Regions from separate parts of the Peribacillus sp. FSL M8-0224 genome, predicted to be linked through region 1. Evidence: riboswitches for the same ligand, from Rfam matches in the RefSeq annotation. Region 1 holds a riboswitch; the other holds the start of a gene.
The links. Region 1 has a riboswitch for cyclic di-GMP ahead of sinI (DNA-binding anti-repressor SinI). Riboswitches for the same ligand answer to the same signal wherever they lie in the genome.
Positions count from the first base shown of each region.

Region 2: linked by a shared signal. The riboswitch ahead of MKX49_RS16475 (anti-repressor SinI family protein) and the one ahead of sinI (DNA-binding anti-repressor SinI) in region 1 are both predicted to bind cyclic di-GMP.

Region 1 is NZ_JBBOOJ010000001.1:4,985,245-5,001,748, reverse strand. It holds gene flaG (flagellar protein FlaG) at 175-537, shown strand; gene MKX49_RS24355 (flagellar hook-associated protein 2) at 552-2,063, shown strand; gene fliS (flagellar export chaperone FliS) at 2,087-2,488, shown strand; gene MKX49_RS24345 (flagellar protein FliT) at 2,488-2,832, shown strand; gene hpf (ribosome hibernation-promoting factor, HPF/YfiA family) at 3,085-3,642, shown strand; cyclic di-GMP riboswitch class I at 4,290-4,375, shown strand; gene sinI (DNA-binding anti-repressor SinI) at 4,406-4,546, shown strand; gene MKX49_RS24330 (helix-turn-helix domain-containing protein) at 4,686-5,009, opposite strand; gene secA (preprotein translocase subunit SecA) at 5,429-7,942, shown strand; one part of gene prfB (peptide chain release factor 2) at 8,095-8,157, shown strand; one part of gene prfB (peptide chain release factor 2) at 8,159-9,193, shown strand; gene MKX49_RS24315 (YitT family protein) at 9,348-10,211, shown strand; gene cccB (cytochrome c551) at 10,261-10,602, shown strand; gene ftsE (cell division ATP-binding protein FtsE) at 10,896-11,582, shown strand; gene ftsX (permease-like cell division protein FtsX) at 11,572-12,465, shown strand; gene MKX49_RS24295 (murein hydrolase activator EnvC family protein) at 12,560-13,966, shown strand; gene MKX49_RS24290 (S41 family peptidase) at 14,109-15,533, shown strand; gene MKX49_RS24285 (PDZ domain-containing protein) at 15,749-16,504, shown strand, end outside.
Region 2 is NZ_JBBOOJ010000001.1:3,417,799-3,434,302, reverse strand. It holds gene MKX49_RS16530 (hypothetical protein) at 45-968, shown strand; gene MKX49_RS16525 (hypothetical protein) at 1,135-2,676, opposite strand; gene MKX49_RS16520 (glycosyltransferase family 4 protein) at 2,784-3,830, opposite strand; gene MKX49_RS16515 (glycosyltransferase family 2 protein) at 3,836-4,639, opposite strand; gene MKX49_RS16510 (O-antigen ligase family protein) at 4,617-5,837, opposite strand; gene MKX49_RS16505 (oligosaccharide flippase family protein) at 5,818-7,284, opposite strand; gene MKX49_RS16500 (NAD-dependent epimerase/dehydratase family protein) at 7,302-8,294, opposite strand; gene MKX49_RS16495 (sugar transferase) at 8,315-8,866, opposite strand; gene MKX49_RS16490 (CpsD/CapB family tyrosine-protein kinase) at 8,971-9,591, opposite strand; gene MKX49_RS16485 (YveK family protein) at 9,581-10,324, opposite strand; gene MKX49_RS16480 (acyltransferase family protein) at 10,399-11,574, opposite strand; cyclic di-GMP riboswitch class I at 12,411-12,492, shown strand; gene MKX49_RS16475 (anti-repressor SinI family protein) at 12,510-12,644, shown strand; gene MKX49_RS16470 (hypothetical protein) at 13,475-13,606, shown strand; gene tagU (polyisoprenyl-teichoic acid--peptidoglycan teichoic acid transferase TagU) at 14,705-15,634, opposite strand; partial or broken gene MKX49_RS16460 (ABC transporter ATP-binding protein) at 15,915-16,043, opposite strand; gene MKX49_RS16455 (hypothetical protein) at 16,283-16,504, shown strand, end outside.

The DNA.
Region 1 (16,504 bases):
AAAGCCTCCTTATATAATAGTGTAAGCTTATCTTCTTAATCCCATTTTATAATGTTATCCCCTCCAATAGCGAATGTTTGTTCTCTATATATGATAAATCCTTTGCAATACACTGTAAAGTTCCATTTCAGAACCGATATAAAAAGTAAAGAGAACATATTGGGGGCTATTTAGATGCTGGAGAGTTTGTCCACGAATATTCTTTCCTCACAACTTAGAACAGCAATCTCGGAAGGAATCAGTTCTTATTATCAGCGTGAAATGAATACACTTGCCTATTCGGAACAAAGAGTGGAATCTACTGTTGAGCCTTCACAAGAAAAGGTGCGGGAAATGGTGGATAGTTTGAACACCTTCCTGAATCCAACACATACGGCCGTTCGTTTTGAATATCATGAGAAGCTGAATGAGTATTATGTCAAGGTAGTGGATGACGTGACGGATGAGACGATCAGGGAAATTCCCCCGAAGAAGTTATTGGATTTCTATGCGGCAATGACGGAGTTTGTCGGCATAATGGTGGATGAAAAAATATAAGCGGGTGATCAATTTTGGTACGAATCAGTGGTTTAGCAAGCGGGATGGACATTGATGAATTAGTTAAGAGCATGATGCAGGCAGAACGGGTGCCGTTGGATAAACTGACACAGAAAAAGCAGTATTCCGAGTGGCAGCGGGATGATTACCGTTCGATGAATACAGCTTTATCAGAATTGGATACGCTCATTCGTGATGGTATTGGAAAGCAGTCTTCCTTCATTAAAAAGAAGGTGACGGTATCGAATCCAGATGCTGTATCAGTGAAAAATGTGAATTCTACCAGTGATTTTTCCGGGAATATAAAAGTGAATGGACTTGCCAAGGCGGCAACCATGACAAGTACGGAAAAATCAGCTGTTACCGACCCCAAAAAGAAACTATCGGAATTGGGTATCACGACTCCCAAAGATATTACGATACTGGCCATCAATAAGGATGGCGGTTTTGATACGGAAGTAAAAGATGGAGCAACAGTGGAAAAACCGTATACACTTACCCTTAATGCGGACGATACGTTAGAAAGTGTCATAAATAAAATTAATGCTAACTCGGGAGTGACTCTATTTTTAGATGAGACGTCCCAGAAATTTTCCATCACTGCTAAAAATACCGGTGATGCAAAAGATCGGCCTGAAATTGAGTTAGGGGGTACTGGAGATTTCTTCAATGTGCTAAAAATGAGCAGTAACAATGAAGGGGCTGGCGGCTCAAAAGGGGAAAATGCGTCCATTGTTTATAATGGACTGGAAATTTCCCGGCCTTCGAATACGTTTCAGATTAATGGAGCGGAAATAACGGTAAAGCAAAAAACGACGGATACAGTCACATTCTCATCAACAGCTGATGTCGATGCTATCCTGGACACGATCACTCAGTTTGTGAATAAATACAATGAAGTCATTAAAAAGGTTCAAGATAAAACGGGTGAAGCGAAATATCGCTCCTTTACCCCGCTTACCTCTGAGCAAAAAAAGGCAATGACAGAGGATGAAGTGAAGCTATGGGCAGAAAAAGCGAAGAGCGGAACGTTAAAAAGCGATTCGACCTTAAAAAGTCTCCTGACCACAATGAGGTCATCCCTATACACTTCGGTGGATGGAATCACTGGAAAAAACAATCTCAGCAGTTTGGGAATCACCACCACCAAGAATTATTTGGAAGGCGGTAAATTAACGATTGATGAGGACAAGCTCCGGGCAGCCATTAGTGAGGATCCGAATGCGATCTATGATATGTTCATGGCCAATGGTGCGGAAAAGAGCGACAAAGGACTCGCACGCCGGTTAAGGGATGATATAGAATCATCCATGAAGGCGATTACTGAAAAAGCCGGGAAGGCCGGATATGTTAATAACAATTTTACAATCGGAAAATTGGTTGATGGGCTGGATAAGAAGATTTCAACATTTGAGGCAAAGCTAACGAAATTGGAATCGCGCTATTACGGCCAGTTCACGGCGATGGAAAAAGCGATTCAAAAGGCAAATAGCCAAAGTGCATCGTTAGCTTCTTATTTTAGTTAAGGTAGTCGGAAAGGAAGTTCAATATGGCAATAAATAATCCTTATCAATCGTATCAGCAAAATTCAGTCAACACAGCATCACCGGGAGAGCTTACATTAATGCTTTATAATGGCTGTTTGAAGTTCATCATGCTTGGGAGGAAAGCCATTGAAGCAGGAAATATCGAGGTGAAGAATACGAACATCGTCAAGGCGCAAAATATTATCCGTGAATTGATGGTGACGCTGAATATGGATGCGGATGTATCCAAAGATATGATGAGTCTGTATGATTTCATGAACCGGCGTCTGATCGAAGCGAATCTGAAAAATGACGTTTCTGCTTTGGAAGAAGTGGAAGGACTTGTTACGGAGTTCCGGAATACGTGGAAGGAAGTAATCCAGATCAACCGGAAAAAACAATTCACCCAAAGCGGTCAAGTGTAATGGTGATTAGAGCCTTTCATGATTTGACTGCTGAATTACTTGCCGTACTGGAAGATCGCACGATTACAGAGCGTGATGTTAAAATAGAAAGGGTTACAAAGCTGATTGATCAGCGGGATGGACTCCTTTCCCAAATCAAACCTCCTTTTACTGCTGAAGAGCAGCAGCTGGGACGTGGAGTTCTGTTGCTCAACCAACAGGTCGATCACTTGCTGAAGCTCCAAAAGCAGGAGATACAGCGAGATATCCAGGAAATAAATAAGAAGAAAAAATCTTCCAATAAATACACGAATCCGTATGAAAGTCTATCAGTGGATGGCGTGTTCTATGATAAAAGAAATTGATTTCCTTACCTTTTGGAGTCCAAACGGTTTTTATGTTAAATATTTTTAAATTTTCTGTAAATAAAATAGGCTTAATTTTTTCTTTCTATCATAGCATTTGATATAATGAAGTTAGGGCAGACATCAACCCTTTCCAAACCTTCCGACAATTGTTTCATTATTTCGACATATTTCATGATGTGTTTCTAAAAGGAACCGGAGGGGTATTGTAGAATCTAACTGTATAGTCTTAATTTAAGGAGGACTCACTTTATGAATTACAACGTACGCGGTGAAAACATTGAGGTAACTCCAGCAATTCGAGAATACGTCGAAAAGAAAATTGGCAAGTTAGAACGATATTTTAACAATACACCAGATGCAAATGTGTTAGTCAATTTAAAAGTGAACAATAATACATCAAAGGTCGAAGTGACGATTCCCATGCAGAATTTGGTTCTTCGGGCTGAAGAGGAAAATGCGGATATGTATGCTGCCATTGACTTGATCAATGATAAGCTTGAACGCCAAATTCGTAAACATAAAACGAAGGTCAATCGCAAGTTCCGAAACAATCTATCGACTACACCCGATGCATTCGCCTTCAATACGGAAGCTGACGAAGTGGTGGATGAATTCGAAGACGATAATGATATTGAAGTGGTCCGCAATAAACGCTTTGATTTAAAGCCAATGGACAGTGAAGAAGCGATTTTACAAATGAATATGCTTGGTCACAGTTTCTTCGTTTACACGAATGCGGATACTAATACAACAAACGTAGTGTACCGCCGAAAAGATGGACGCTATGGATTGATTGAACCTAGTTAATTATTATTCTAAGATCAAAAGCACAGCCCAGCCTCTGGGTTGTGCTTTTTTGCATGTTGATAGAATCCGTTTGAAACGTAAAAAATGATTGCTTTTTTTGTTCTCTAAAACACACGAAAGTTCACTTAATAGAGCACTATTTGTTCTTTATTAAGATAAATAGTTAATTTTACCTATTCAAATACCCCTATCTTTTGCACTATACTCGAATTGTTAGTTCTTTAAAAAGAACAATAAGTTATTTATAGAAAACGATTTGATCAAGGTGCAGAGGGGGTTGGATTATTTGTATCGAAAGAATTGCCATACATGCCATAGGGCTTCTTTTAGCAGTGCGGAATATGGAAAGTGGCTTTGCCCGACCTGCGGTGAGGATTTAACTGCGCAAAAAGCCCACGATGCACATACAATCGAGAGAATCAATACACCCCAACGAAATTTTAAGCAGAGTAATATTTACTATTATACAAAAAAACGAAATTGAATTAGTCTATGAAAAATTACCTGAACTTCGAATTTTCTTAATATTGTAATATTTTGTCGGATAAAAGTTTTTGCATTTATGTGGATTACCGACATAAAATAGCAATATATGGAGTACGTATCCGTTATAATATGATTATAGGTAATGTATTTGGTAATAAATACCACGACAAAGGCAAACTCCTTGAAAAATGAGGGCGCAAAGGCACAGGTCTAAGGTCCTTGTGACTATGATGGCTGGTCTGCCTGAAATACAAGAGTATTTTAGGAGGTAGAAGAGGTGGCTAATGTGGAAATGGATCAAGAATGGGTGAAATTGATTTCTGAAGCAAGAAGCTTGGGTTTCAAAAAGGAGGAAATCATTGCTTTTTTTAAACGGGAAAGCCTTGAGGCAACATTTGAGGAGAACGATGGAAAATAGGTTCCGAACAAATTCGAGAACATCCCTATAAACAGTGGTTCGATTCATAGCTGTTTATAGGGTTTATTCTTCCTTGAGATTCTAGCTTATTCAAACTGTATTCTTCAGGATTATGTAAGTAAACTAGTGCACTACCACTCTACTCTTCTTTATCTTTTCTCCATTTATTAAACTCGATGAATTCCCTGAATTGTTGTTTTGAGACACCCGAATTCATGGCTTCCTCAACGATTTTCATCCAGTCATTGTCCAAGGTTTCCTTATTTGGTGCATCGTAAAGCAGGGCATCAACAGGGATGTTAAGTACGGAGGAGATTTTTTCAAGAAATTGAATAGAAGGATTCGTTTGTAAGTTCCGCTCGAGCGAACTTAAATAAGACTTTGCAACACCCGCTTTATCGGCAAGTTCAGTCATCGACATTTTCTTTTCTTCTCGCAGTTTTTTTACACGTTCACCAATCATCAATACCACCTCGAAACATGTTCTATTTATCTTCCGCTAATAAGTTTCGGCAGCCCACCTTATCATTCAAAACATGACGCCTGTAAGGTTGGATTACCTTGACATGCTATCTCTAGAGAGGACACAGCATCTAGTGATGGAAGGTTATGGATAATTCACATTTGCTTATGGAATAGTGGGGAGTTTGCAACATATTTTTTATACTTCCTCCTATTTTAACAGTTTTACTCCTCATTTATCCATTGTTTTTCGCAAGAATTGCATTCAGGTCTATACCAGGGAAGTGACATGAAGTTGTACCTCTATGACAGAAGTGGTAAAATTAAGCGTGCATTAGTAATAATAGAAGGTGTGTTTCTTCTTACTTATATGAATTTTGTCATTGAACGATCATTACCATAATAGAGGAGCGTTATTGAATGCTTAATATATTAAATAAAGTTTTTGATCCGAATAAGCGAGAAATCAAACGTTTAGAAAAAATCGCCGATCAGGTCGAAGCGCTGGCTGATGAGACTGCTGCGCTATCGGATGAACAGTTGCGTTCCAAAACGGATGAGTTTAAAGAGCGTTATCAAAATGGGGAAACCGTTGATGATTTGCTTGTAGAGGCTTTTGCGGTTGCGCGTGAAGGGGCAAAGCGTGCTCTCGGCTTATATCCTTACCGTGTTCAGATCATGGGTGGGGCATCCCTTCATGATGGAAATATCTCCGAGATGAAAACAGGGGAAGGTAAAACCTTAACATCCACGATGCCGGTTTATTTAAACGCGCTTACCGGTAAAGGTGTACATGTCGTTACTGTCAATGAATACTTGGCACACCGTGATGCCACCGAAATGGGTGTATTGTATGATTTCCTCGGTTTGACCGTCGGGTTGAATTTGAACAGTCATTCTAAAGAAGAAAAGCAGGCAGCGTATAATGCTGACATTACGTACAGTACGAATAATGAGTTAGGTTTTGATTATCTTCGTGACAATATGGTGTTATATAAAGAACAAATGGTACAGCGTCCGCTGCACTTCGCTGTCATCGATGAGGTCGATTCGATTTTGATTGATGAGGCGAGAACGCCATTGATCATTTCCGGTTCGGCACAGAAATCGGCTCAGCTTTATATCCAGGCCAATGCGTTTGTAAGAACCTTAAAGAAAGATACGGACTACACATATGATGAGAAGACAAAAGGTGTTCAGCTGACGGAAGATGGGATGAATCGAGCTGAAAAAGCGTTTAATATCGATAATTTATTCGATATTAGTCACGTTACTTTGAATCATCATATCAATCAGGCTTTAAAGGCTCATGTTTCCATGCATTTGGATGTGGATTATGTCGTCCAGGAAGGCGAGATAGTCATCGTTGACCAATTCACTGGCCGTTTGATGAAAGGCCGCCGTTACAGTGAAGGTCTTCACCAGGCGATCGAAGCGAAAGAAGGACTTGAAATCCAAAATGAAAGTATGACTCTTGCGACGATTACATTCCAGAACTATTTCAGGATGTATGAAAAACTTTCAGGTATGACCGGTACAGCCAAAACGGAAGAAGAGGAATTCCGCAATATTTATAATATGAATGTCATTGCGATCCCGACAAACAGGAATATCATCAGGGATGACAGGGCAGATCTTATATATGCGACAACTGATGGGAAATTCAAGGCTGTTGTGGAAGACATCGCCGAACGTTATACAAAGGGTCAGCCTGTGCTTGTCGGAACGGTTGCCATCGAAACATCTGAGGTCATATCTGCCTATTTATCCAAAAAAGGAATCCCTCACGATGTTTTGAATGCCAAGAACCATGAGCGTGAAGCGGAAATCATTGCGAATGCAGGTAATCAAGGCTCAGTAACGATCGCTACGAACATGGCAGGGCGCGGTACGGATATCAAGCTTGGTGAAGGTGTCAAGGAGCTCGGGGGCCTTGCTGTCATCGGCACGGAACGTCATGAAAGCAGGCGTATAGATAACCAGCTGCGTGGCCGGTCCGGCCGTCAGGGAGATCCAGGGGTCACTCAATTCTATTTATCAATGGAAGATGAATTGATGCGCCGCTTCGGTTCGGATAACATGAAAAACATGATGGCACGCCTAGGTATGGATGATTCCCAGCCAATTCAAAGTAAAATGGTGACAAGGGCCGTTGAATCCGCACAGAAACGGGTCGAAGGCAATAACTTCGATTCACGTAAGCAATTACTGCAGTATGATGATGTTCTCCGTCAACAACGGGAAATTATCTATAAACAGCGTTTCGATGTCATGGAAAGTGAAAACTTACGTGAAATCGTCGAAACGATGATCACGGCATCCATCCAGCGAAATGTTGTCGCGTTTGCACCAATGGGCGATGAGGAAGGCTGGAATTTACAAGGCCTTGTCGATTACCTGAATGGTAACCTATTCAATGAAGGTTCAATCACTGTGGCTGATTTGGAAGGGAAAAACGAATCGGAATTGGTTGAGTTCATTTTAGCCAAAGTGAAAGAAGGCTATGACCAAAAAGAAGAAGAGCTATCTGAAGAACAAATGCGTGAATTCGAAAAAGTAATCGTTCTTCGTGCAGTCGATAGTAAGTGGATGGACCATATTGATGCAATGGAGCAACTGCGCCAAGGGATCCACCTTCGTGCTTATGGCCAGATTGATCCTTTACGTGAATATCAATCTGAAGGTTTTGCGATGTTTGAAGCCATGATTGCTTCAATGGAAGATGAAGTCGCGAAATACATCATGAAGGCTGAAATCCGCAACAATTTGGAACGCAAGGAAGTCATAAAAGGACAAGCGGTCAATCCGAAGGAAGAAGACGGGGGAAAAGTGAAAAAAGCCCCTGCCCGTAAAAAGGAAGACGTTGGCAGAAACGCGTTATGCCCATGCGGCAGCGGTAAAAAATATAAGAATTGCCATGGCAATTTAGGCTAAAGTTAGGTGTATAATGAAGATGAGACGGTTAAGTCCAAGGCTAGCCGCCTCTTTTCATGTTTAGTTTGCATATAGTTTGAAGAGGTTTATTTGTAATGAAGGGAATCCCTCTTCAGGGATTTTTTTTAACATACTTAATGAGGTGAAGAGAAATGGAATTAGCAGAAATAAGAAATGAACTTGAACGGACAGCGCAACGATTAACGGACTTTAGGGGGTCTCTTTGACTTAGATGAAAAAGAGGCACGAATCGCACAGCTGGAAAATGAGATGACACATCCCGATTTTTGGAATGATCAGCAAAAAGCACAAACTGTCATCAATGAAACGAATGCTTTGAAAGAACAAGTCAATCAATTGTCCGACCTGAATGAATCATATGAAAATCTGGATTTGACATATGAATTAGTGAAAGAGGAGAATGATCAAGAACTTTTAGCGGAGCTGGAAGAAGAAATCACGGTTCTTGCACAAAAGATGAATGACTTTGAACTTCAACTTTTATTAAGTGAAGAATATGACTCGAAAAATGCCATTCTTGAACTGCATCCTGGTGCAGGCGGTACGGAGTCCCAGGATTGGGGTTCCATGCTGTTGCGCATGTATACAAGATGGGGTGAAAAAAGAGGCTTTAAAGTGGAAACCCTTGATTACCTTCCAGGTGATGAAGCTGGGATCAAGAGTGTCACTTTAATTTTCAAAGGCCATAACGCCTATGGTTATTTGAAAGCGGAAAAAGGGGTACACCGTCTTGTCCGTATTTCTCCTTTCGATTCCTCAGGACGACGCCACACTTCATTCGTTTCATGTGAAGTCATGCCGGAATTCGATGAGACGATCAATATAGAAGTACGTACGGAAGATTTGAAAATTGATACGTACCGGGCAAGTGGTGCAGGTGGTCAGCATATCAATACAACGGACTCAGCGGTCCGGATCACCCATTTACCTACGAACACCGTGGTAACGTGCCAAAACGAGAGATCTCAAATCAAAAATAAGGCCCAGGCCATGAATATGCTGAAAGCCAAATTGTATCAACGTGAAATTGAACAGCAACAAGCGGAATTGGATGAAATCCGCGGGGAGCAAAAGGAAATTGGCTGGGGAAGCCAAATTCGTTCTTATGTTTTCCATCCGTATTCCATGGTTAAAGATCACCGTACCAGTGCGGAGACCGGGAACTTGGGAGCTGTCATGGATGGGGATATCGATATGTTCATTGATGCGTACTTGCGCTCAAAATTATAAGATCAGCCAGTCGGACCGGTTTCCCCGGTCCGGCTTTTTTATGATTTCCTTTTTAACGAATCTTCTGGCTGACATTTACAGGATTGAAAAGGGATGCTCTATCTCGTTCGGCCAATACTAGATAATAATGATGGTTCGAGGAGACTTATGCAAAATGAAGAGAAGATACCGGGAGCAGAGGCACCCTTTCATTCAAAAGTTAACGGAGTATGGATTGGTGATTGTCGGTTCGTCCATAATTGCCATTGGTTTTAATGTGTTTTTACTGCCTAACCAGGTCGCATCCGGAGGGGTCAGCGGGATTAGCACGATTCTCGATTCAACTCTCGGTTGGGAGCCGGCTTATGTTCTTTGGGGTTTTAATATCCCTTTGTTCATTGCGGGGCTTATTGTCCTCGGAAGGCATTTCGGAGCCAAAAGCCTGATTGGAACCTTGTTTCTGCCTTTAGTGGTATTTCTGACAAAGGATTGGGAGGCATGGACGAATGATGCATTGCTTGGTTCGATTTGCGGGGGGATGATGGTCGGGCTTGGGCTGGGGATCGTCTTTCGCGGCAAGGGTTCCACAGGGGGGACCGATTTGGCGGCACAGATTTTCCATAAGTATACCCATCTGTCATTGGGGACCTGTGTGGCTGTCATTGATGGAATCATCGTTTTAAGTGCTGCCATCGTTTTTGATATTGAAAAAGGCCTTTATGCATTGATTGGACTATATGTGACAAGCAAGACGATCGACCTCGTCCAGATTGGATTGAACCGTTCGAAGATGTCACTTATCATCACGAATAAAGAAATGGAAGTAAGGGATGCTATCATACATGAGCTGGACCGGGGTGTAACAGGCATCTCCGGGTATGGCGGCTATACGGATGATACTCGTCCAATTTTGATGTGCGTAATAGACCAGTCGGAATTCACCAAATTGAAACAATTGGTGAAACTCGTTGACCCTAAAGCGTTTGTAATTGTAATGGACGCATCGGAGGTACTTGGGGAGGGTTTTAAACTGGATTGAAATTGGTATAATGTTCTTGTGCTGGTATAAATCAGAGGGGGTAAGTTCAATGAAAATGAAGTGGTTAGCTTTAGTTCTGGGTACTTCTTTGGCCTTGGCTGCATGCGGTGGGAACGATGATGCTGCAGATAAAGAGCCTGCAAGTGAAAATAACGAAACGACTACGGCAGGTGCCGGTGATGCCGCAAAAATTTATGAAAACAAATGTTCAAGCTGCCATGCAGTGAATCTTGAAGGCGGCGTGGGACCCAACTTGACGAAGGTAGGCTCCAAGCTATCAAAAGAAGACATTGAAAAAGTCATTGCCAATGGTCAAGGCGGAATGCCAAAAGGTATAATCAAGGGCAAGGAAGCGAGCATGGTCGCTGAATGGCTTGCTGAACATAAATAATGATTAATGAAACGTTCTGCTTAGCGGGACGTTTCATTTAGCCTCCATTAAACCCTCGAAACAACTCACGATCAACCCCTTATCAAGCAATCAAAATCCTGGAATTATTACATAGATGTTGATATATGTCTAACTGAAATGAAACTGTAATATTTTTTATGCTTAATTTGACAAAATATGATGTTATAATGTTTCTGTGCTCAAGTAAGAGAGATTCCTGTCAGATTTCAGTGAAAATTGTCGAAAAGCTGTAGATACATAGTGATAATCCAAGCAAATTAGGTGGTTTTAGAATGATAGAAATGATAGATGTGAAAAAGACATATCCAAATGGCGTAATTGCCATTAATGGTATCAATGTGAAAATAAAGCCAGGCGAATTCGTTTATGTAGTGGGTCCGAGCGGTGCCGGAAAATCGACCTTCATCAAAATGATGTATAGGGAAGAAAAGCCTACAAGCGGTAATATCTTGGTCAATGGAGTAAGCCTGCCAAGTATCCGCAATTCGAAAGTTCCTCTATTCCGCCGTAATATCGGTATGGTATTCCAAGATTTTAAACTCCTTCAAACATTCACTGCATATGAAAATGTTGCTTTTGCCATGGAAGTTATTGAAAAGGAACCAGAAGAAATCAAAAAGAGAGTCATGGAAGTTCTTGATCTGGTTGGCATTAAACATAAAGCGAGAATGCTTCCTTCCGAGTTATCTGGTGGGGAACAGCAAAGGGTTGCAATAGCCCGTTCGATCGTCAATGATCCCAAGGTAGTCATAGCCGACGAGCCTACAGGTAATCTTGATCCCGAAACATCATGGGAAATCATGAACATATTCGAAGAAATTAATAAACGCGGAACTACACTTGTCATGGCCACACATAATAGGGACATCGTCAACAATATTAAACGACGTGTCATTGCCATTGAAAGTGGAAAAATAGTTCGCGATGAACATCGAGGTGATTACGGATATGAAATTTAGAACATTGCTCCGTCACTTCCGTGAAAGTTTTAAAAATATTGGCCGTAATGGATGGATGACGTTTGCTTCAGTCAGTGCAGTAACGGTCACTCTAACTTTGGTTGGCGTCTTTTTAGTGCTCATGATGAATTTAAATCATATCGCGGGAAATGTGGAGAAAGATGTCGAAGTTCGTGCACATATTGATAATGCGGCGAATGATGACGATATAAAAGCTATAGGTAAGCAAATTACGGAGATAAACGGAATCGAATCAGTGATTTTCTCTCCAAAAGATGAAGAGCTTACTAATTTAATAGATGATTTAGGAGATAATGGTGAGGCTTTTAAACCATTTGAACAGGATAACCCATTAAGGGACGTTTATGTTATCAAAACGAAATCTCCGCAAGATGTCATCAAGGTGGCAAAAAAGATCGAAGGTATGGAATATATCCAAAGTGTTAAATATGGACAAGGCTACGTCGAGAAATTATTCAGCTTTGTTAATATTGCTAGAAACATAGGGATCGTTCTTATTGTAGGATTACTATTTACTGCAATGTTCCTGATTTCGAATACGATTAAAATTACCATTGTAGCCAGAAGAAAAGAAATTGAGATCATGAGATTGGTAGGAGCGACGAATACATTCATCCGTTGGCCATTCTTCTTGGAAGGACTTTGGTTGGGAGTCCTCGGTTCCATCATTCCGATAGGTCTGATTGCAGTACTCTACTATAATCTTTATAAATATGCAGCACCGCAGATTACGTTCAAATTCATAGATTTCTTGCCTGCAAATCCGTTTATTTATCAAGTATCGGCCATCCTCATCGTAATTGGTGCGGTTATCGGAATATGGGGCAGCTTGATGTCCGTCAGGAAGTTCTTGAAAGTATAAAATTGTATCTTTACTCGAAAGCCAAAAGTAGCCAGACATAAATAGAGAGACGTTACAAGGCAAGGATGTAACGGGTTGAAAGGGGAAATGAAACGTGAAAAAAAATATCATTGCCATGAATGCCTCCATCATGATCGGGTTGGGAAGCATTCTAGCGGCACCTTCGGTTTATGCTGAGTCTATTTCGGATTTAGAAAAACAGAAAGAATCCATCCAGGAGAAACGTTCAGGTGTTGAATCGAATATTTCCGATACGGAAAAGAAAATCGATAGCCTGCAGGATAAGCAAATGACAGCAGAAGACCAAATCGCTGCCATTGAAGCGAAAATCGCAGAGTCCGCAAAAAAAATCGATGCTAAAAATGCTGAAATTACACAAACGAAAAAAGAAATCGAAGCATTGAAAGAAGAGATTAAAGTATTAAAAGAGCGGATCGCCAAACGTAATGAAGTATTGAAGGAAAGGGCACTTTCTTTCCAGGAGACTGGCGGGGACGTGAACTACCTTGAAGTATTATTCGGATCATCCAGTTTTGGGGATTTAGTTGACCGTGTCGGAGCTGTAGCGACAATCGCTGAAGCCGACCGCGATATTTTAAAGGAGCATGAGCTGGATAAAAAGGATCTGGAAGAAAAGCAAAAAGCTGTTGAAACGAAGCTTGCCAGTTTAGAAGTGGCGAAAGCCGAACTATTGGAAATTCAAAAGCAACAAAAACAGCAGAAGCAAGAAAAGGATGCATTGGTTAAAAAATTAAAGCAACAAACTGAAAGGCATGAAGATGAGAAGATGGGTCTAGAGGAAGAAAAAGCGAATCTTGCTGCTCAAGAAAAAGCCATCAAATCAGCCATCAGCTTAGAACATCAACGTCTTGCCGAATTGGAAGCAGCTCGTAAAAAAGCGGCAGCCGAAGCGAAAAAACGTGCAGAGCAAGAAGCGGCACAAGCGGCTGCACAAGCAGCATCACAAGCTGCATCACAAGCTGCATCACAAGCATCTGAATCAAAAAAACAATCCAGTTCTTCAGGATATAGTGCAAAAAGAAACAGTTCATCATCATCTTCACCGGCTTCGTCTAATGTAAGTCAAGCGCCAGCCGTATCATCGGGTACTTTCACTAGACCTAGTGCAGGATATGTATCTTCAACAATGGGTGAACGTTGGAATAAACAGCATGCCGGCATCGATATCGCTGCTAGCGGAACGGTTCCAATTGTAGCTGCAGCCGACGGAGTCGTAAGCCGTTCTTACTTCTCAAGTTCATACGGTAACGTCATCTTCGTTACCCATTCAATCGGCGGTCAGCAATGGACTACGGTATATGCACATATGAACTCCAGACTAGCGAGCGAAGGTGCTGTAGTCGCCAAAGGTCAACAAATTGGCATCATGGGGAATACAGGACGTTCATATGGTCAGCATTTACACTTTGAGCTACATAAAGGTGCATGGAATTATAGCAAGTCAAATGCTGTTAATCCATTAAACTATATACCAAATTAATACCCAATATATCAAAAGAAAAACAGACCAGGATAAATTCCTGGTCTGTTTTTTTATGTAGGTGTCATCATTTTCTATAAGCATATTCTTTCCATTACCATCATATAGTGAATTACATATCAGGTCAGAAATGGGGATAAATATGGTCAAAAAATGGGTACTTCCTCTAGTAATCATCATGTCACTTGCCATTGGAGCAGTCGGGGGCATATATTGGACAAGCCTTCCGGCCAAGAATGAAGCAAAGGATGAAAGCCAAGAAATATCGAAGGATAAGGAATGGGCAAAAGTGGAACAAGCTTACGGCTTGATCGTAAGTCAGTATGTAGAACAGGTGGACGGCTCCAACCTGGTGGAGGGAGCCATCCAAGGCATGCTGTCAGCGCTGAAAGATCCTTATTCCGTATATATGGACAAGGAGACCGCTAAGCAATTCAATGAAACCCTGGACTCCTCTTTTGAAGGGATCGGGACTGAAATCGGAATGGAAGATGGTAAGGTTATAATTGTTTCTCCTTACAAAGACTCGCCTGCTGAAAAAGCTGGATTAAAGCCGAAAGATCAAATCCTCAAGGTGAATGGTGAAAGTGTAGAAGGGTTGGATCTGTATGAAACACGCCTGAAAATCCGCGGCGAAAAAGGGTCACCCGTCAAAATGGAAATAAAGCGGGCAGGGATTGATAATCCACTTGAATTCAATATGGTGCGTGCCGAAATTCCATTGGATACCGTATTTTCATCAATTAAGGAAGTCGGCGGAGAACAAATCGGTTATATCGAGTTGACCACATTCTCGGAAAATACTGCAAGTGATTTCAAAAAGCAGATGAAGAAGCTGGAAAAGACGGGAATTAAGGGCTTGGTCATAGATGTACGCGGCAATCCAGGCGGCCTTCTTTCCAGTGTGGAAACGATTCTTGGCGAGTTCATCACAAAAGACAAGCCCTATTTGCAAATTGCAGAAAGAACGGGGGAAACACAATCGTTTTTCACAAGCCTTAAGAAAGCGAAAAGTTATCCCATTGCCGTCTTGACGGATAAAGGCAGCGCCTCAGCCTCGGAAATCCTGGCTGGCGCCATGCAAGAGGCGGGAGGCTATCCATTGGTTGGCGAGAAGACTTTCGGGAAAGGCACAGTACAGCAAGCTGTACCAATGGGTGATGGCAGTAAGATTAAACTTACGTTATATAAGTGGCTGACTCCATCAGGGAACTGGATCCACAAAAAAGGGATCGAACCGACGATCAAAGTCAAACAACCTGAGTATTTTGATGCCCATCAGCTGGCCATTGAGAAGGTGTTGGAGCGGGATATGAATGATGAACAAATCCAGTATGCCCAAAGCATTCTGAAAGGACTCGGATTTGAGCCGGGTCGTGAGGATGGATATTATGATTGGAGTACAGAAATCGCAGTAAAGGCATTCCAAAAACAATTCGGCCTGGAAGTGACCGGTAAGCTGGATGCTAAAACCGCAGCGCATCTGGAATCCGCCATTCTGGAAAAGATCCAGGATGAAGATAATGATATCCAGTTACGCACGGCTTTGAATTATTTAGTGAAGTAAACTTGATGGCATCGTTCCCCTTGGAGCGGTGCCTCTTTTGCATTTAATCGTTCCTTGCCTGCTAACTTGAAGGCAGTATAGGGGGAACTTGAGATAAACCTACTTTTTCTGCATCTTAATAGGCATGGAGGCTACATTTTTGATAGAATAGGAGGTAACTGACCAGAACGAAATTTGACAAAATTTTGATTACTTTTGAGGATGGTGGAAAGAAATTGACAACGGATTGGCTGATTGCATGCTTAATGGGATTAGGGAAACTTTTCCTTCACCCTTTGCTTTATGTTTCGATTGCCTATTGCTTATTCATCGGCTATCTTCGCGTTAAACAGGAACGACATGATTTTACTACGAAGATCTACAGTTTTTCCATGGAGTTGCGTTCCATGCTGCCTCAAGGATTGATAGGGGGATTGATCCTTTCCTTCCTCACGCTGGCTACCGGACTCGCCATTCCATTGGCGGCAATGCCCATCATGGCAGTGGTAACGGTATTGGCGATGCTATCCATGAAAAAGAGGTTTGTTTCCCCCGTTTATACAATGGGGCTCACATTCTTTATCCTGTTCTTTTTATATGATAGAGATATCGAGCTGACGTTATTTCAGGATGCCCTTAATCAACTGGATCGGTCCGTTTATCCGACACTTGTTATTTTAATGGGGTTATTACTGATTGCTGAAGGGTTTTTGATTGTTGCTAATGGAAGTAAAAAGGTCTCTCCTCACTTGGAGGTATCCAAGAGGGGGCAGCCGATAGGTGTGTATGTTTCACAGCGAGTCTGGCTAATTCCCATGTTCGTTATGATTCCTGGAGGACAACTTCCAGCGCCTTTCGAATGGTATCCGGTTTTTACAATAGGGGACATGTCCCTGTCGCCGATCGTACTGCCCATTTTAATCGGCTTTAAGCAAAAAGTTCATGGGACGCTCCCTGAACTGGCCATTAAGGCGCAAGGCAAAAAGGTAGGG
Region 2 (16,504 bases), 1.6 Mb from region 1:
TGATATACTTAGGCCTATTAAATACCATATAAGGATGGAATTTCATGAAAAAAATCATCGTCTTCTCCTTCTGTTTTTTGCTGATTGTTTTCTTCATTTTTCAGCAGAAACATTCTCTATCTAACCATGAAGAAAAGATATACGTTGAAGATTTTAACGGGACTAATGATTCTGTGAAGATTCAGGCCGCCATTGATCATGCTAAGGCCAATAAGTTAAAGACGGTTATGCTGGATGATAGGGAGTATTCGATTTCATCACCGATTAAAGTTAGGGAAGGTGTTAAGCTGCTATTTGGATACGGGACGAAGTTCATTGTTGAGGGGAATTTCAGGGTGCTTGAGCTTGAGCAGAATGCTTCCATCGAAGGTGCTTATGTAGTGATAAATGATGCTGAATTTGATTCAGAGGTCATTTACTTAGATGGTAAGTATAAATATTATAATACCTGGAACAAAACGCATGTGAAGGATGTAAATATCATTAATTGGTCTGAGAGTAATCAGGGTACAGCGATATCTTTATATGCTGGCGGTAAGGAACATGAGATTTCTTTCGTGAACTTTGAAAATGTCAAGGTTGCAGGGATGGAGACTGGAGTAAAATTAATAGCTGAAGAACCGTCTTCTGGTAAGGCCTGGATCAATGCTAATCGTTTTTTGAATCTTTCCTTAGAAGATTGTGTGAATATGATTTACATTGATAGTAACTCTACCGTACCGAATGAGGTTAGTGGTAATCAATTTACTAACTTACAGATACAGCCTTCAGGGAAAACAAAGAGCATTTTGAAGGTAAATGGGCAATACAATAAGTTTGAGGGCATGGTTTGGGATTTGGACAAAATCACACTTCAAAACGATGTTATTGAACTTAAGGATAATAGCATGGGCACTAGCATTGATATCCCATCTCTGCCTGAAAGTCGAATCGCTGACAGAGGTCAAGCCAATATCTTGAATCAATAATAAAAGTGAAAAGGGTGATTAGCTAATAGATAGGCACACACCCTGTAATGTAATTGGAGATAACATTAATAACCATTAATTAACTGGTACTATTGCTTATCCATGGGGAATGATCCTTCCCTCTTTGGATAAAGAGTATATATGCCAGTTTTTTTATATTTAGTAGTCATAGCTTTGTAGTGATAATTTGGCCTTGGTCATTAATAGTCACTTTCCACTTTGTTCCGTTTGGTGAAGCCAGTGTCACAGCTTTCCCTTTTTGAAGTTCTAAATCTCCATATAATGTTCCGCCTGTAGTCGGCAGCCAAGCTGCACCTTGCTGTAACGATGATCTTGCAAAGATCCGATTGATTCGGAATCGTCTGTGCTCTTGTGTATACCCGCTTAACGTCAATCTAATCTTATACAGTGTTTCTGCTCTTGCTTCTGAGATAACCGTGTTACCTGCATTAAACGGGAGATTTTTTGCAACTGTCCAAGGTCCATTTAAGCTTTGTTGATATTCAATTAATACTCGGCTGGGACTTTCATTCCATCCAAAATAAATACCAAAGCAATTTAGCATTTTAATAGGTTGTTTGGTAAAATCCAATTCAATCACAACCGGTTGGGAACTAGGGACATCGAGGTAATTTACACTATGCTCATCGAGTAAGTTGAAACAGTTATTGATATTTCCTCCATAAGGAGCCTTTCCAGAAAGCTGACGTACAGCGTAGCGGACGTTTGCATTTACTAGGATATCGTCTTGATTCCCGACCAGATGAGCTTTTCCTAAGGCAAGAGGTGGATATACTTGGAGCGATTCTTCATGAGGAGATGTGCATCGATTGTATTGGCCGCGATCAAGGATGGATGTGGAAACCTGATTCGAGCTTAGGTAATTGTGATGGGAAGTGGAGGAGAATTCAATGACGAGCGGGGGATCATCCATACGGTAGGTATCCCATATGATGCCTTCAAATATATTATAAGCACCTGAGCATCGAATGACTTTTTTCGTTTGTTTTCGGCTTTGAACTTGAATTCCAGTAAAGGTGTTGCCTGAAATTTCGTAAGGTAGATCACTGCTTCCGACAATCTCGATTCCATACTGGCAGCCATCTATAAAGATGGACTCGAAGGAGTTGGCATTAATCCAGCATGGGGTATCTACATTTGTTAGTTTTTCAGTTTTTAAATAGAGGGCTGTATGGAAGTTTGTGATTTGGAGGGAGCTTGCCTTAAAGAAACTGATGAAATCCCATGCTTTGTTGCAGTATAGATGGATAGCTATACCTTGATATGTTGTTGTACGGTTAATTATATTGATATTCGATATAGCTGTATGATTATGGATTTCTATTTGCTGGGCCCCGGAAAGGAAAATGACGGATGAATTGAAGCTAGTATCGACGACTTCAATCGTCCCGCCGGAGAGGGAAGCATCCTTTTGCAGCTCAAAAACCTGGAAATTACCTTTAATTATTAATGTTATCGTCGGATCAATTTCTAGATGGACATTTTGCTTAATGATAATGGGGGAGGAGAGGGTATATTGTTTCTTCCCTGTAATGACAACTTTAGAGTAGTTATTATCTACACAATAATCAATCGCTGCTTGAATGGCTGGAGAATTATCCGCTAGATTCGGATCGGCGCCAAAACAATCAATATTAGCAATATCTCTGTTCTGGCAATCCTCAGGGAGGTTGAGTGGGTCTGCCATATATAACACTCCTTTTATGGTGATGTTATATAGCATATGCTTGTCCAAAAAGTATGTATAGGTATAAAAAACAAAAAAAACAAACGAGGTCATCGTTTGTTTTTTGTTCATTGATAGGTTTTCAGTGTAGAATGAATCATATTCGAGAGGGAGAAGGATTCCTCTACTTTTTGTCTTGCCTTTTTTCCCAAGCGTTGTCTTAAATCCACATTATCTTGAAGCGTTTTAATTTGTTTGGCAAATTCTTGTTCTGAATGCTGTGAGATGAGAATCCCGGTTTCATGGTCCACAACCGCCTCTTTAATGCCGCCTACATCGACTGACATAATTGGCGTTCCGGCTGCCATTGCTTCCAGGACGACCATTGGAAAAACTTCTCTAAGTGATGTTAAAAGAAGTACGTCCATATTGCATATAAATTCATACGGATTGGAGGCATTGCCAAGGAGCATCACTTTATGGCGTAACTTTAAGTCTTTAATCATTTTTTCTACAAATTCCCGCTCCGGTCCATCTCCAGCAATATAAAACATCACGTTAGGTACGTCTTTTAACTCATTAACGATTTTCAAGAAAAGTTCATGATTTTTCTCTTTTGATAAGCGGGCTAAAATTCCCACATTGAAGGTTTCTTTAGGCTGTAATTGTTTAAAAGAAAAGTGCTCCACATCTACGCCATTGTAAATCGTCCGAATAAGTTCCTTCCTAACACCAAGCTGAAGTAAGTTATCCCGTTCAAAATTACTAATTGCGATAATTTCTTCCACATGCTGATTCAGCACTCTTTTAAATAGAAAGGGCATCTTTTTTTCTAGGATGGTTACATTATGCTTGGTATACACGAGCTTGATATTTCTTCTGGTCAGTTTCTTGATGGCAATCGAGTATAGCAGCATTCGTAAACTATTGGCATGTATGACATTGATGTGTTTTAAGCTGACTTCTTTAGTTAGTATTTTAAGGTTGGCAAGGTGATTCTTTAAGCTTAAAGGAATGAATTGTTGTTTGTTATGAATTTGCTTGTACAATTCCCCTGTTGCAGCAGCAGAGTAAAACGTCATGTTTTCATCCTGGAGATGGTTTTCCAATTTGCAAAAATACATCTCAGCTCCGCCTGTTATGAGTTTATCTGTAAGTAGCAGGACATTGTTCATATACCTTATTTCCCTCCATTTAGTAAAGAGGCAGGCTGTGAACCTCTGTTTTTGTTGTATGCGTTATAGGCGTACTTGCTAAAATAGAAGTTAGCTTTTACGAAATTTAATTTTTCCTGGCTTCGTAACAGCTTCCAATATCGGTAAGCAGCCTTAAATTTATTTCTTGAAGTAGAGTTACTTACAATCCGATATTTGGATAACACTTTCGGTAAGCCATGCGCTTTATATCCTTGTCGTAACAGTAACAGCCATAACGCAGTATCCTCAGGCTGAATATCGGGCATTTCGATATGCTTGATTTGCAGCCTATCCAACATCACGGTTAAACAGCCAATTGTTGTATTTCCAATCAGATGCTTATAATCTACTTCTTTAGGTGCCTTTACTTCAACATCAAGAGACTTACCTTCTTCATCTATTAAAGAATAGGAGGTGAAAGAGAAAGCTAGATTTCCCTTTTGCATAAATGCGACTTGTTCTTCCAATTTAGTTGGGAGCCATAAATCATCACTATCAAGAAACGCGATATATTTTCCGTTGGCTTCTTTAATGGCTATATTTCTTGCGCGGGCAGCTCCGACATTCTTGGATAAGGGAATAAGTCTGATCCGTGAATCGTGCTCTGCATAGGATTTAATGATAGAAACAGAATCATCCTTTGATTGATCATCTACAATGATCATCTCCCAGTTAAAATAGGTTTGATCTTGGACAGTTTTTATCGTTTCAGGGATAAAAGACGAGCAGTTATACGAAGGAGTTATCACGGAAACTAAAGGTCTGTCATCCTTTTTGCTGTAGGTCATTACATTCCACCTCTTTTTTCTCATATACCGAAATATATTTTAAAGTTAGTGCTAAAAAGGAAAAAAATGCTTCATTTATCATGAGTGAAAGGGACATCATCTGTATTAAGAAAGCAAAAAGAGTAAGCACAATGAACGGTTTTTCTTTATGTAATTTAGTCTTGAATAAAGTGATGATAAGCATTAATAAAAAGGAAAGGTAAAAAAGAAAACCAATGATTCCAGACTCTACTAAAACCTCTAAATACGTATTGTGAACATATAGCTTTTCATTATGCTCAAAAGCGTAATAATCGGAAAAATTAAAAGCGCCAATGCCAAAAAGGGGATTTGACATAAAGTAGTTGATCGCCTGCCCCCATAATTCAAACCTACCGCTGCCCCCATCTGTTGAAAAGTCAGAAATGCGGCTCGTGACGATTTCATTGAGATCTATATTGATAAAAGATCCAGCAACATATATTACCCCTAAAAATAATAAGGAAACAGCTAACATTTTGATTTTTTTTGAGAAATTAGCTAACAGCATGTACAAAACGACCACCAGTACAAGCGCTAAAATACCGCCTCTAGAAAATGTAAGGAGGGAAGTAATCATACATAGGAGGAATCCAATTGAATGCTTGAATCCCTTTAAATTGGTTAAATAATAGGAAAAAAAGATTGTGTTAAAAAAAATGAAGATGTTGGGGTCATCCAGTAAACCGATTAATCTTGGATAATCCCGGTCCAATAATAATCCATATGATGTAATCTCAACACCTGTTGGAAATCTTCCTGTCACCTGTATTCCAATGAAGTATAATAATAGGCTAATGACGTTAAAGATGATTCCGACATTCGCAATCGATTTCTCAATCGCACTTAACGAAGTTAGCTCCAGTACATATCTCATGATGAAATAACAGCCAAGTACCAGTATCACTCCTAGAATGACCCGAATGCTCGATTCAGGATACTGAGAAAAAGCGCCGCTCAGACAATAGGTGAAATAAAATAAGAGCAAAAGAATTTCATAATGATAAAGGGTATGGAAATAAAAATCCCGAAAATGAATGCAAAAGAAAATGGCTAGAAATATCATATAAATTTTTAAAGAAAAACCGATGGAGATATTATATTTACTGAGCGTAATAAAAAATAACAAGAGAAAGACTGACCATATAGAGGTGTTTTTATTAATTAGCAATCTTTCCATTCTCTTTTTGTCTCCCATCTTGTAAATGTTCGGTAGCAGGTTTCTTTTTAATAAAGCCAACGATTAATTGCTTGATGCTCTTATCGAGCAGCAAAATTAGAGCAGTGACGAAAATGATGGTAGAAACCATGGCTATAAAAGGATACTCGGATAATAAGTTTTGCATTAGGATGAAACTAATGCAAAAGAAGGTACCATACGGCAGGATGACCTTGAAAAGTACCGCTCTTTTTTCTGGGTTGGCAGCGACATAGCCAATGAATGAGACGATTTCCATGGTAAGGACGGCAAAAGCTGAGCCAGCCACTGCATAGTTAACGCTCATAAAATAGAAGGAAACCAAACCAACAGTGATGGTTATAAACTGGACAATTGTACGCCGGTTCTGTAATCCCCTTGTTGTGAGACCGTCAGCAATGGCAATATTAAAGCCTTGCAGAACGATTATAAAAGCCAATATTTTTAAAGGCTGAACCGCAGATCCCCACTCGGGTCCAAATAAAATGGTGACGAGATAAGTGGCCAAGTAGAATAAGGTTATAGTCATGCACATGCCGATATAGGACATGATTTTCATTTGCAGGATATTCAATCTGGTGTGTTCTGCAAGCTCCCCTTGGTTGTATCGCTTAAATAAAAGCGGAAAAAAAGCGCCTGCGATGACCCCTGGTATTTGGTATAAAGCAGAAGGAATCCGATAGGCTACTGCAAAGAGACCGACAAGCGCTAAAGGCAGTGTTTTTTCCAGCACCAATGGACCCAATTGTGGGCTTAGCATAATAAATAACCCACTGATTAAAAACGGACTAAGATTCGTTAATAATTGTTTTTCAAAAGGAGACTTCCATTTTATTTCCGCTTTTTTCAGCAGTAAATAAAGGCTGTAAAATCCACCGGCTAAATACGAGAATCCATATAAAAAGGCTGCTAGATGAACATCCACCTTTAAGCCCATACTCACCGTGGTTGAAAGTATCAACGCAAAAGAAGAGAAGATTTTTATCGACGCGATGAATTGCATCCTTTCAGTTAATTGAAAATAGGTTATTCCTATACTTTGCATCGCCAGGCCAATGACCATTGGGATCATTAAGCTATAGATCATATAAAGAATTTGTTGTTCTTGATAAAGAATATGAATGCCGGCAAAAAAAACAAAAAAGGTCAAAAGGGAGCAAACAATCCGAATCTTAATATAGGAAGAAAATGTTCTTCCTAGGTTTTCCTTTTTTGATCCTTCCCTTAGAAAAGTATTACTTGTCCCGAGGTCCGTGAAAAAGTTCATGACCATGGCAAGAGCCAATGCCACACTGAAAATTCCATAGTTCTTTGAGTTAAAATAATTTGCTAATAGAATGAGCGTGGCTGCATTAAGAACATTAGATAGAATGGTACTGTAAAATAAATGGACAATATTTTTTAAAATAGAATTTTTCTTTATACTCACTTTATTCGCTCCCGATTTTATGACGATAAAGTCGATGACTTGAGTAGTGGTGCAGGTGAGTGAATGGTCTTTCTGGTTAAAGAAGGCTGATTTTGGTTTAAATAATATTCATATGTGCTCGCAAGACCCTGTTCAAGTGAATGAGCGGGGTGCCAAGCCAATTTTTGAATGGTTGTTTTATTACAGAGTAAGCTTTCTTTGATATCCCCATTTTTCGCTGGCTGATAAATAGGAGATAAATCATTATTGTCAAAGGATTGAATAATTGAGAATAATTGATTGATGCTTGTACTGGTGGTTGATGAGACATTGAAGGTGCCGCTTTCTTCATATTCCAACGCCTTCAGATTGGCATCGGCTACATCCTTTACATAGATGAAATCCCTTGTTTGAGTGCCGTCTCCATAAATGACGGGCCGCTCATTTTTTATGACAAGATTAGTGAAGATCGATATAACACCGCCTTCGCCGCTAGCTGTCTGTCTTGGTCCATATACATTGCTGTATCGAAGATTCACATAATTTAAATCGTATAATTCTTTAGCGAGCTTTAGATAGTCCTCTGCCGTTTTTTTCGATGCACCATAGGGTGATAATGGAGAGGTAAGATGTGATAATGTGATTGGCATGACATCAGCATCCCCATATACAGCCGCAGATGAAGCAAACACGACTTTTTTAACGGCATACTTGTGAGAAAGCTTAGCGATGTTAATCGTTCCCATGATATTGATCCTTGCATCATTCGTAATATCCGAAATGGATTGTTGTACACTAACTTGTGCAGCCTGATGAATGACATAGTCAGGCCTAAATGTCTCCATCGCATTTTCAAGCAGGACCTCATCTTCAACATTTCCAAAGAAGGGAGTGACTTTGGCCTGGACATTTCCGATGGATCCGGTGGAGAGGTTATCATATATAGCCACTTCATAATTATTACGGATTAATGTATCAACTATATGAGAGCCAATAAATCCAAAGCCCCCAGTTACTAGTACTTTTTTCATTTTTCATTCCCCCTTTTTTGTTATCTAGCTCCATAACCAGTAAAGACTATGGTCAATGTTCGGAACAAAATTTTGACTTCCATAGCAAATGAGCGGTGTTGAATATAATATAGGTCGTAATGCAGCTTTTCTTTTGGTGATAAATCATAGCCTCCATTTACTTGTGCCCATCCAGTAATTCCAGGTTTTACATATAAACGGTTTTTAAAGCCAGGTAAAAACTTTTCAAATTCTTTATAGAAATATTCCCTTTCAGGTCTTGGCCCGATGAGTGACATATCTCCTTTTAAAACATTTATAAGTTGAGGGATTTCATCAATCCGTGTTTTTCGTATAAAGGCTCCTATTCTAGTAACCCTGGAATCATTTGCACTTGCCCACTTAGGTCCATTTTTTTCGGCATCGATGCCCATGGAACGCAATTTAATCATGTTGAAGGGCTTCCCATCCAGGCCTAGTCTTTGCTGATAAAAAAAAGGGGAGCCAGTTGAATCAATAGGGATAAGAATGCAGAATAAAAGTAAAATAGGTGCTGTTAGTATAAGCATAAAAAACGAGATGATTAAATCCATAGTGCGCTTTATATTAAAATTAGATGATGTCGATAGTGGTTTTGTCAGAATTTCTTCCTGCCTATCGACTCTGACTTTCGAATTCACTGGTTATCCTCCCTGAATTAAGAAATGATCATTGATCCTGAAATTTCAAGATTTGCCCGTTCAAATTGCATTTTCACACCGGCAATTTTCTCTAACTTATCTCTTCCTTCTTGTATCGCTAATATTATGCCATCACAATATTTAGCAATGATATTTGCATCAGGTTTATTTAAACTGTCTGATGTATGGAATAAAATGATGTCAAAATCCTTCTTCCACTCTTCTATCAGAGTTGGAAGGGTTTCTAATGTTAATAAAGTTGCTGGCTCATAAATGGCTTCGCTTGTTGGTATACAGAATAGATGACCCTTAATATGTATAGCATGTTCGTTAATGGGTTTCTCATTTAAAAGCAGGTTGGTCAAACCGAATGAATTATCGATATTAAACACTTGATGCAGCGAAGGCTGGCGCAGATTAGCATCCACTACAAGGACTCGTTTACGCTGCTCAGAAAAGGCAAGTGCTAAGTACGCTGATGCATTTGCAATATTCTGTGATTGTGAAAGAGATGTAATCATTAATATTGAATCGTCTTTATGAAGGTTGGACTCGATATTGTTACATATCGAATAAAATTGCTCTTTATTGATTTCATTTAGGTAAAAGGATTGTTTCCTTGTGAATTTAATACTCACTATATTCACCCCGTTTTGTGGAAGGTAAGGTTTTATATGTTGTTTTACGTTTTCTGTTTATTCTTTTGGTATTCAAATCCAGCCTCCCTAATAATGGAATTCCAAGAAGTTCAAGCTCCCTATCGGAGTAGGTTGAATCATCAAAGTGCTCTCTAAGAAGTGCTAAGCCTATTCCAGCAAAAAAGCCTATTACGATTGAAATGGCTATGATGAATTTCGGCTTTGGGAAAAGCAGTTCTGCTTGTCCCATTTCATTATCATTGAGAATACTAATCTGTTTAACGTTTGTAATGTCTTTAAAATTAGATATCGAATGCCTCGCTACAGTTTGGGCGATGTCCTTAGCGGATTCAGGATTTGAATCCTTGACGGTAATCGTGATGATTTGTGAATTATCTCGATTAGTAATGGAAACTTGCTTAAGTAAGTCATAGCTAGAAGTCTTAAGATTCAATTCCTCTTTAACTCCTAACATGATCTGCGGACTTTTAATGATGTCCATATACGAAAGGGCAAGCTGTCTGTTCTCTTGAACCTTGTTTATCGAGGCTTCCTTTTCATCCATGCTTAATGATCCTGCCAAAACTTGAGTGGAATACTGATAGGTTGGTTTCATAAGGTACATGGACGAAAAAATAATAAAACCAGTAATACAAAGGGTAGATAGAATAATGATAAATATTCGCTTTTTTAAGATTCGTATAAAATCTTTAATTTTTACTTTTTCATTCATCGATTTCACCACTTTTTTAGAGATAGTAAGAATACGTTCACAACTTGCAAAGAATTTTTATATAATAGTAGGAATTATCCTATTTTGCGTTTTAAAGCTATGTGGTCTTTGGAAATTACTTTTTCTTGTTTGTTTCTTGTGAAGTACGATCCGAGCCTCATGCATGGTTTTTCCACGAGTAGATAGGACGCTGAAGAGAGTAAAAAAGATAAGAAAAAGGAAAATATCAATATTAAACCGGTAGGCAGCTTGTTATAGAATAGGTACATCAATGAGAATAAGGATATAAGATGGTACAAATACAAACTATATGAAATCTTCCCGAGAAGAGTTAGCAATCTAGACCTTAAGACCGCCGAAATTTTTTGGGAACATACGCTCATGATGATAAAAATGCAAACACCGAATGAGACAACATAATCCCTAAAAATATAATTGTTTAAAAAATCCACTTCACCAATGATGCCTTCGTACATAAAACAGATAATTGCACCCAACAACCATGCAATTTTTACAGGTTTTTTCATTTTCAAGGTATAGGAAAAAAGCCCATGTCGATATTTCGCTATTATTGCTCCCATTAAAAAAAGAGTACTGTAGTGGAAACTAAGAAGAATGCTTGTTATATCCACATTAGAACCAAACAAATACAAAAACAAAGTCGATGAAAAAATTAAAACAAAAAGCCATAATAAAGAATCTTTAAGCTTTTTTCGTATAAATAAAAAAATCAGAACAGGAAATATAATTGAAATTCTCATTTCGTGCACAAGGGACCATATAACATTGTTATAGGCGTCTGTATTGTACTGCCCTATAAACAAAAGATGTTCTATTAATAAGGAAGGATTATCCGGGCCTGTCCAAGATTTATTAAACCAGTCAGTGATATAGGGCAAATCAATTTGGCTTAAAAGCATTTTAGCCAATATAGCCATGCCTATTGCTACTAGATATGGTATATAAATTCGAAACACTCGTTTTATTAAGTATGTAGAATAGTGGAATTTAGCACTATTAACTGATAAATACAAAACAAAACCACTCAATACAAAGAATAGAATGACAGACTCATTTCCACTGCTAAAAAAAAGGCGTAAAGGAGTTTCCTTAAACAAATAAATCATGTAGGAGCTGCTTGAACCATACTGATAATCAGCATATGAAGGGTATACCATCAAATAATGCCCAATTAACACAATGAGAGCGGCTAAACCCCTTAATGAGTCGAATTCCTCATATCTAGTCATATCCTCCTCCATATGAACCGTTTTTTTTATAATATAGCACTTGTTCTTAATAAAGTATAGTTAGTTCTTTAAAACAGACAAAAATAGACAAAAAAATATAAAGTTAATCATTATATCCTAATTTTCAGGCTCAATTATGAAATTCAAATGGGCAAATAAAAATAAGGGATTCCGGGTTATGGGATAATTCCTATCACCAAATATATATAACGTTTGCAGTTTGGAATTAGCTAGCAAGATAGAGCTGGAAAGATCAAGTAGTTGATGAGAGGATTAAATTACTAGAATAGATTAATAATGAAAATAATTGACATAATAATGTAAATATGGTAAGTTCAACTTAATTATTCGTTATAAAGAACAAATTGTTCTTTGTGTTTTAGCCTGTTGATTCTATCGAAAGATATAAAATAAAAAGCTCAATTAATAATCTTATAGAAGAAAGGATGATTTTTAATGCCTTTATATCAAATGAGAGAAATATGGACACCTTTAAAATTAGTTGGGGTAAAGTTTTTTAAAACAGAAGAAGGAAGTATTTTTATGAAAGTTTTTAATAAACGTCGAAGAAAATTAACGTAATGCAATATCGTTAAGCTTGTTTGTGATGAATCAAAATTCCCAATACCTAGTTGTTTTTTTTAGAATATTGTAGAATGATGACGGAAATTAACGAAAAGTATTTTAATTAATGGCCAGGATTTTAAGTATAATAAACATGAATATAGTATTTAATACTTAGTGAAAAAATTCATGGGCTATTACGATTTCTTAAAAAGAAAGAATGAAAAAATTAACTCCATGAACTAAAATAGGAAGATCATAATGTGAAATATTCTTGAGAAAGGCAAACCTATTGAAAAATAGGGACGCAAAATTACAGGTCTAAGGCTTTGCTAAGACGGCTGTGTTACCACAAATAGGCGGAATTTGTCATGGAAGCAAACAATGAATTGGAAGAATGGGTTTATTTAATGTTAGAAGCGAAAAATTCAGGCTTGTCCATTAAAGATGTAAATGATTTTATTGTAGAAAATGGATCAAGAGAAAAATCTTACATCATGGGATAAGCTATATGTACCTTAGGGAAGGCTGTTATACAGTCTTCTTTTTTATTTTCATTACCGGAAATTACACCGTAAAAGGTATCCAGAATAAAGAACAAGGCGATGATAATAAAAATGTGACCTAATTGAGGGGGATTTTTATTATGGATGTACCTATTGCCTTTTTGAAGGGATTAATGTGGGGGACTGTATTTAGTGTACCGTTATGGTTGGCATTTTGCGGTTGGATAAAGATAATCATGAATTTTATAAATTAAGTGCTTAAGATTTAAATTATTAAAAAATAATACCTACGCAGGATTTAAGAAATATAGCCTATAAAAAATAGTTAATAATACCTAAAAGTCTTTGGTTATGTGCCGATACTATACTATAGGTTTCAAGCAAAGGGACTTCGCAACAGGCGATGTCAGATAGCTGCCATCGAAATATAAGGAGATTATTTGATGACAAAAAACAAATTCATTACGTTCGAGGAAGTTTATGAAAAGAAACAGAGAAGCAAGAGAATTTTTATTGGGACTTATATTACTATTACATTAGTTTTGATATCATTAATGACTTATTTTATGGGACAAGCATAATATGGGGTTGATCGAAGGGGCTGAGGAATCGGTCCTTTTTGTTTTTATCCATATATATTGAGTAGTACTGAATATTAAGAAAATGTTAATATTCAGTCATTTTTCTGTTAGTAAACTAGAATCCGCTTGCCAATCTCTACTATATATGTGATTATCAAATAAATGAGCTATTTTCCTTATTTTTGAAAAAAGGATTAGGACAACAGTATGGAATGGTGGCTCAATTATATATTGGAGTGGAAATTTCGAATGGATTTTTTTGATATTTTAAAAGACACTTTTGCCAAGGGTGAGTCTGGACAAGATGTTACTGTAAAGGAACTTGTGGAGGAGATTAAGGAGAAATTAAGCGGGATCATTGAACAACCTGATAGTATATGATTGTAGATATACATATTGAACATTTTGCTCGTGTCATGGGCGATGGTCACCTTCTTTTCTTTTATCGGTGGAGGATGCGTCAATTAATCTAAGAAATCATTATTGATACATATACTTAAGGAGCATGTTTAACAACATGCTTCTTTTTTATGGTTTTCCATTAAATAGATTAATGATGCATAAGAGGGTGATGAGGGGGAGGAAACAAAATTAGATTCCAATAGGAGTATTGACGGCTATTCTTATGGTTTTAGCTATAGGAGTGCCTCAAAAAGCGTGGTTGAAGATTTCTATCAGTATGAAGTGAATCGGAGTTCGGGAAGTCCTGGGAATTGATAAGTTTTGAAATAAAGCAGCGGTTTCTGAATCGTGCAGATTATGTGCAATATAGGTGCCATGTATTTTTAAAGCAAATGGCTGTCCAGATATTTCAGTATGATAATGTATGACGATATTTAAGAAAGTGAAAAACTAGTGTCTGGATTAGGTTGGGAGGCAGCATTAATCGGCCTATGAAATACCAGAGTTACACAGGTCTTCAATTCTCGCTTTGGGGTGTTTACTTTGGAATAAAATTGTTATGTCGTCAAAGAAAAAGACGAATGGCGTTTGTTATGGAATTATCAATTTGAATAGATTCCTCTCCTTTTTCAGGCTCAAGTTCGTTTTATTGAAAAGGGAGAGGCGCTGCTCTCATGTAATGGCGAAAAGATCTACTTCTCATGAAACATATTTCATTCTTGAACGGTCACTGATGGCTTTCAGAATAAACATTTTGTCCTGTTTGCTTAGCATAGCCCAGCTGCCTGCTTTGATTTTCATTTAAATCCACTCCTTTTGTTTAGGATCATTTATTATAGTTGATGAATGATGGTTGATGGAATTCCGGGTCCAAAGAATAATAGTGTCAAGTGATGAAAGGGGCAAGGGGAAGATATAATTGTCAGCTCATATTAGATTATACCGTCTTTTCATGCCTAATAAACAACAAAAATTCCAACAAATCTCTACATTTGGTGTTCGTTTTTTGTCAGAATATTGGACGAGAAAATGAAAAAGCTGTCAGGATGCGGGTCCGGACAGCTCTTATATTTTTTCTTATTTGATGGATAATTGTTCTTTTAATTCGGATTGAACCTTTTCTTTTTCTTCATCCGACACAATATTATAGTAGACTCCGTCGATTTTCGTTCCATTTCCTGGAATGGTTGCTTGGGTTATGCTTTTGCTTGCGTCCCTGTAGTTCTTCTGGATGTCCATCATGTCATCAAACGTCAAATTCGTCTGGATATTTTTACTTAAAGCATCGAATACATCATCGTATTTCGTCAGGGATGAAAGGCTAGCGCCTTCTTTGATGACAGCCTCGATGATGGAACGTTGTCTGGATTGACGGCCATAATCACCATTCGGATCATCATATCTCATTCGTGAATATTTAAGCGCATCTTCTCCATTAAGATTAATGCTTCCCTTTGCAAAATGGACGCCTTCATAAGTGAAGTCCAAATCGTTTTGAACGGTCACGCCGCCGACTGCGTCAACGATATCCTTAAAGCCTTCCATATTGATCTTCATATAATAGTCGATTGGGATATCCAGGAAGTTTTCAACGGTATCCATGGACATTTTCGCGCCCCCGAAGGCAAATGCATGGTTGATTTTATCCTGTGTCCCATGACCGACGATCTCGGTCCTTGTATCACGCGGAATGCTTAGCATTTTGACCGATTTCTTTTGTGGATTGACTGTCAAGACGATCATTGTATCTGAACGGCCTTTGTCGCCATCACGTTCATCGACGCCAAGCATGAGCATCGAGAATGGCTCCTGATCTGATAGTGCAAGGTCTTTCGTTCGTTTATCGGTGGTACGGTCTATTGGTGTATGCATCGTGTCAACGGTTTTTGTCAGTGAATTCCATACGGAGTAGGCAAAGGCTCCCCCAGCTAGTATAAAAAGTAGGACAATTATCCCGACTACCTTCAGCCATGTCCGTTTCTTTTTCTTCTTTTTTTCATGTCTCATAGTTTACTTCCTTCCTCTTTTTGTAACCACTTCATCTATTATATTTAATTTCATAGTAAAAGAATAGTATATTTTGCTATTTTATAATACCTTTGGCATATTTTGGTGCTAATAACTGAACAATCTTGAAGGGGTTGGGAAGTTAGATAAAGGGGTGGCTGATCGGAAAATCTACACTTCTTTCGTTCTTGGCTGTGCAATTTGGCCTAGTGTTTATTTTTTTAGATTCATATATTTAGAGGTTGCAAGTCTTTTTCATAAGTATTGTTGCTGCCATGCTGATAACTATTTGCCTTTCAAAATTGATATATGACAGCAAGCTCCGTACAATCGACTCCTGGACCATAATGTCCAAGCCTGAGAATGGTTCAGCCATTAAAACGACTGATGTCTTCCGAGCTAGCACTAATTAGGGGAAATCATAAAGTAGCTTCGGAAAAGAGTCCGAGGTTATTTTTTTGTTTGGAAGGAGAAAAACTATGACTCTAATGAATTTGATCAGGTGGAATGGATTAACCAAATATATCCAGGTGTATGAAGTTTTACTTCAAAATGGGTGATAAGCAAAGTCCCTCCAAGAAAGAAGGCGCATATATATGCAATACGGATATCCTTAAAGAATAAATAAATCTTGGAGGCTAAGCACAAATGGAATATTTAACTGAAAGTTCATCATACGAAGAAAGTAATTCAACGGAAAGTTCATCATACGAAAGTGATTCAGCGGAAAGCTCATCGTACGAGAGCGATTCAACGGAAAGCTCATCGGACGAGGGTGATTCAACGGAAAGCTCATCGGACGAGGGTGATTCAACGGAAAGCTTATCGGACGAGAGTGATTCAACGGAAAGCTCATCAGACGAGGATGAT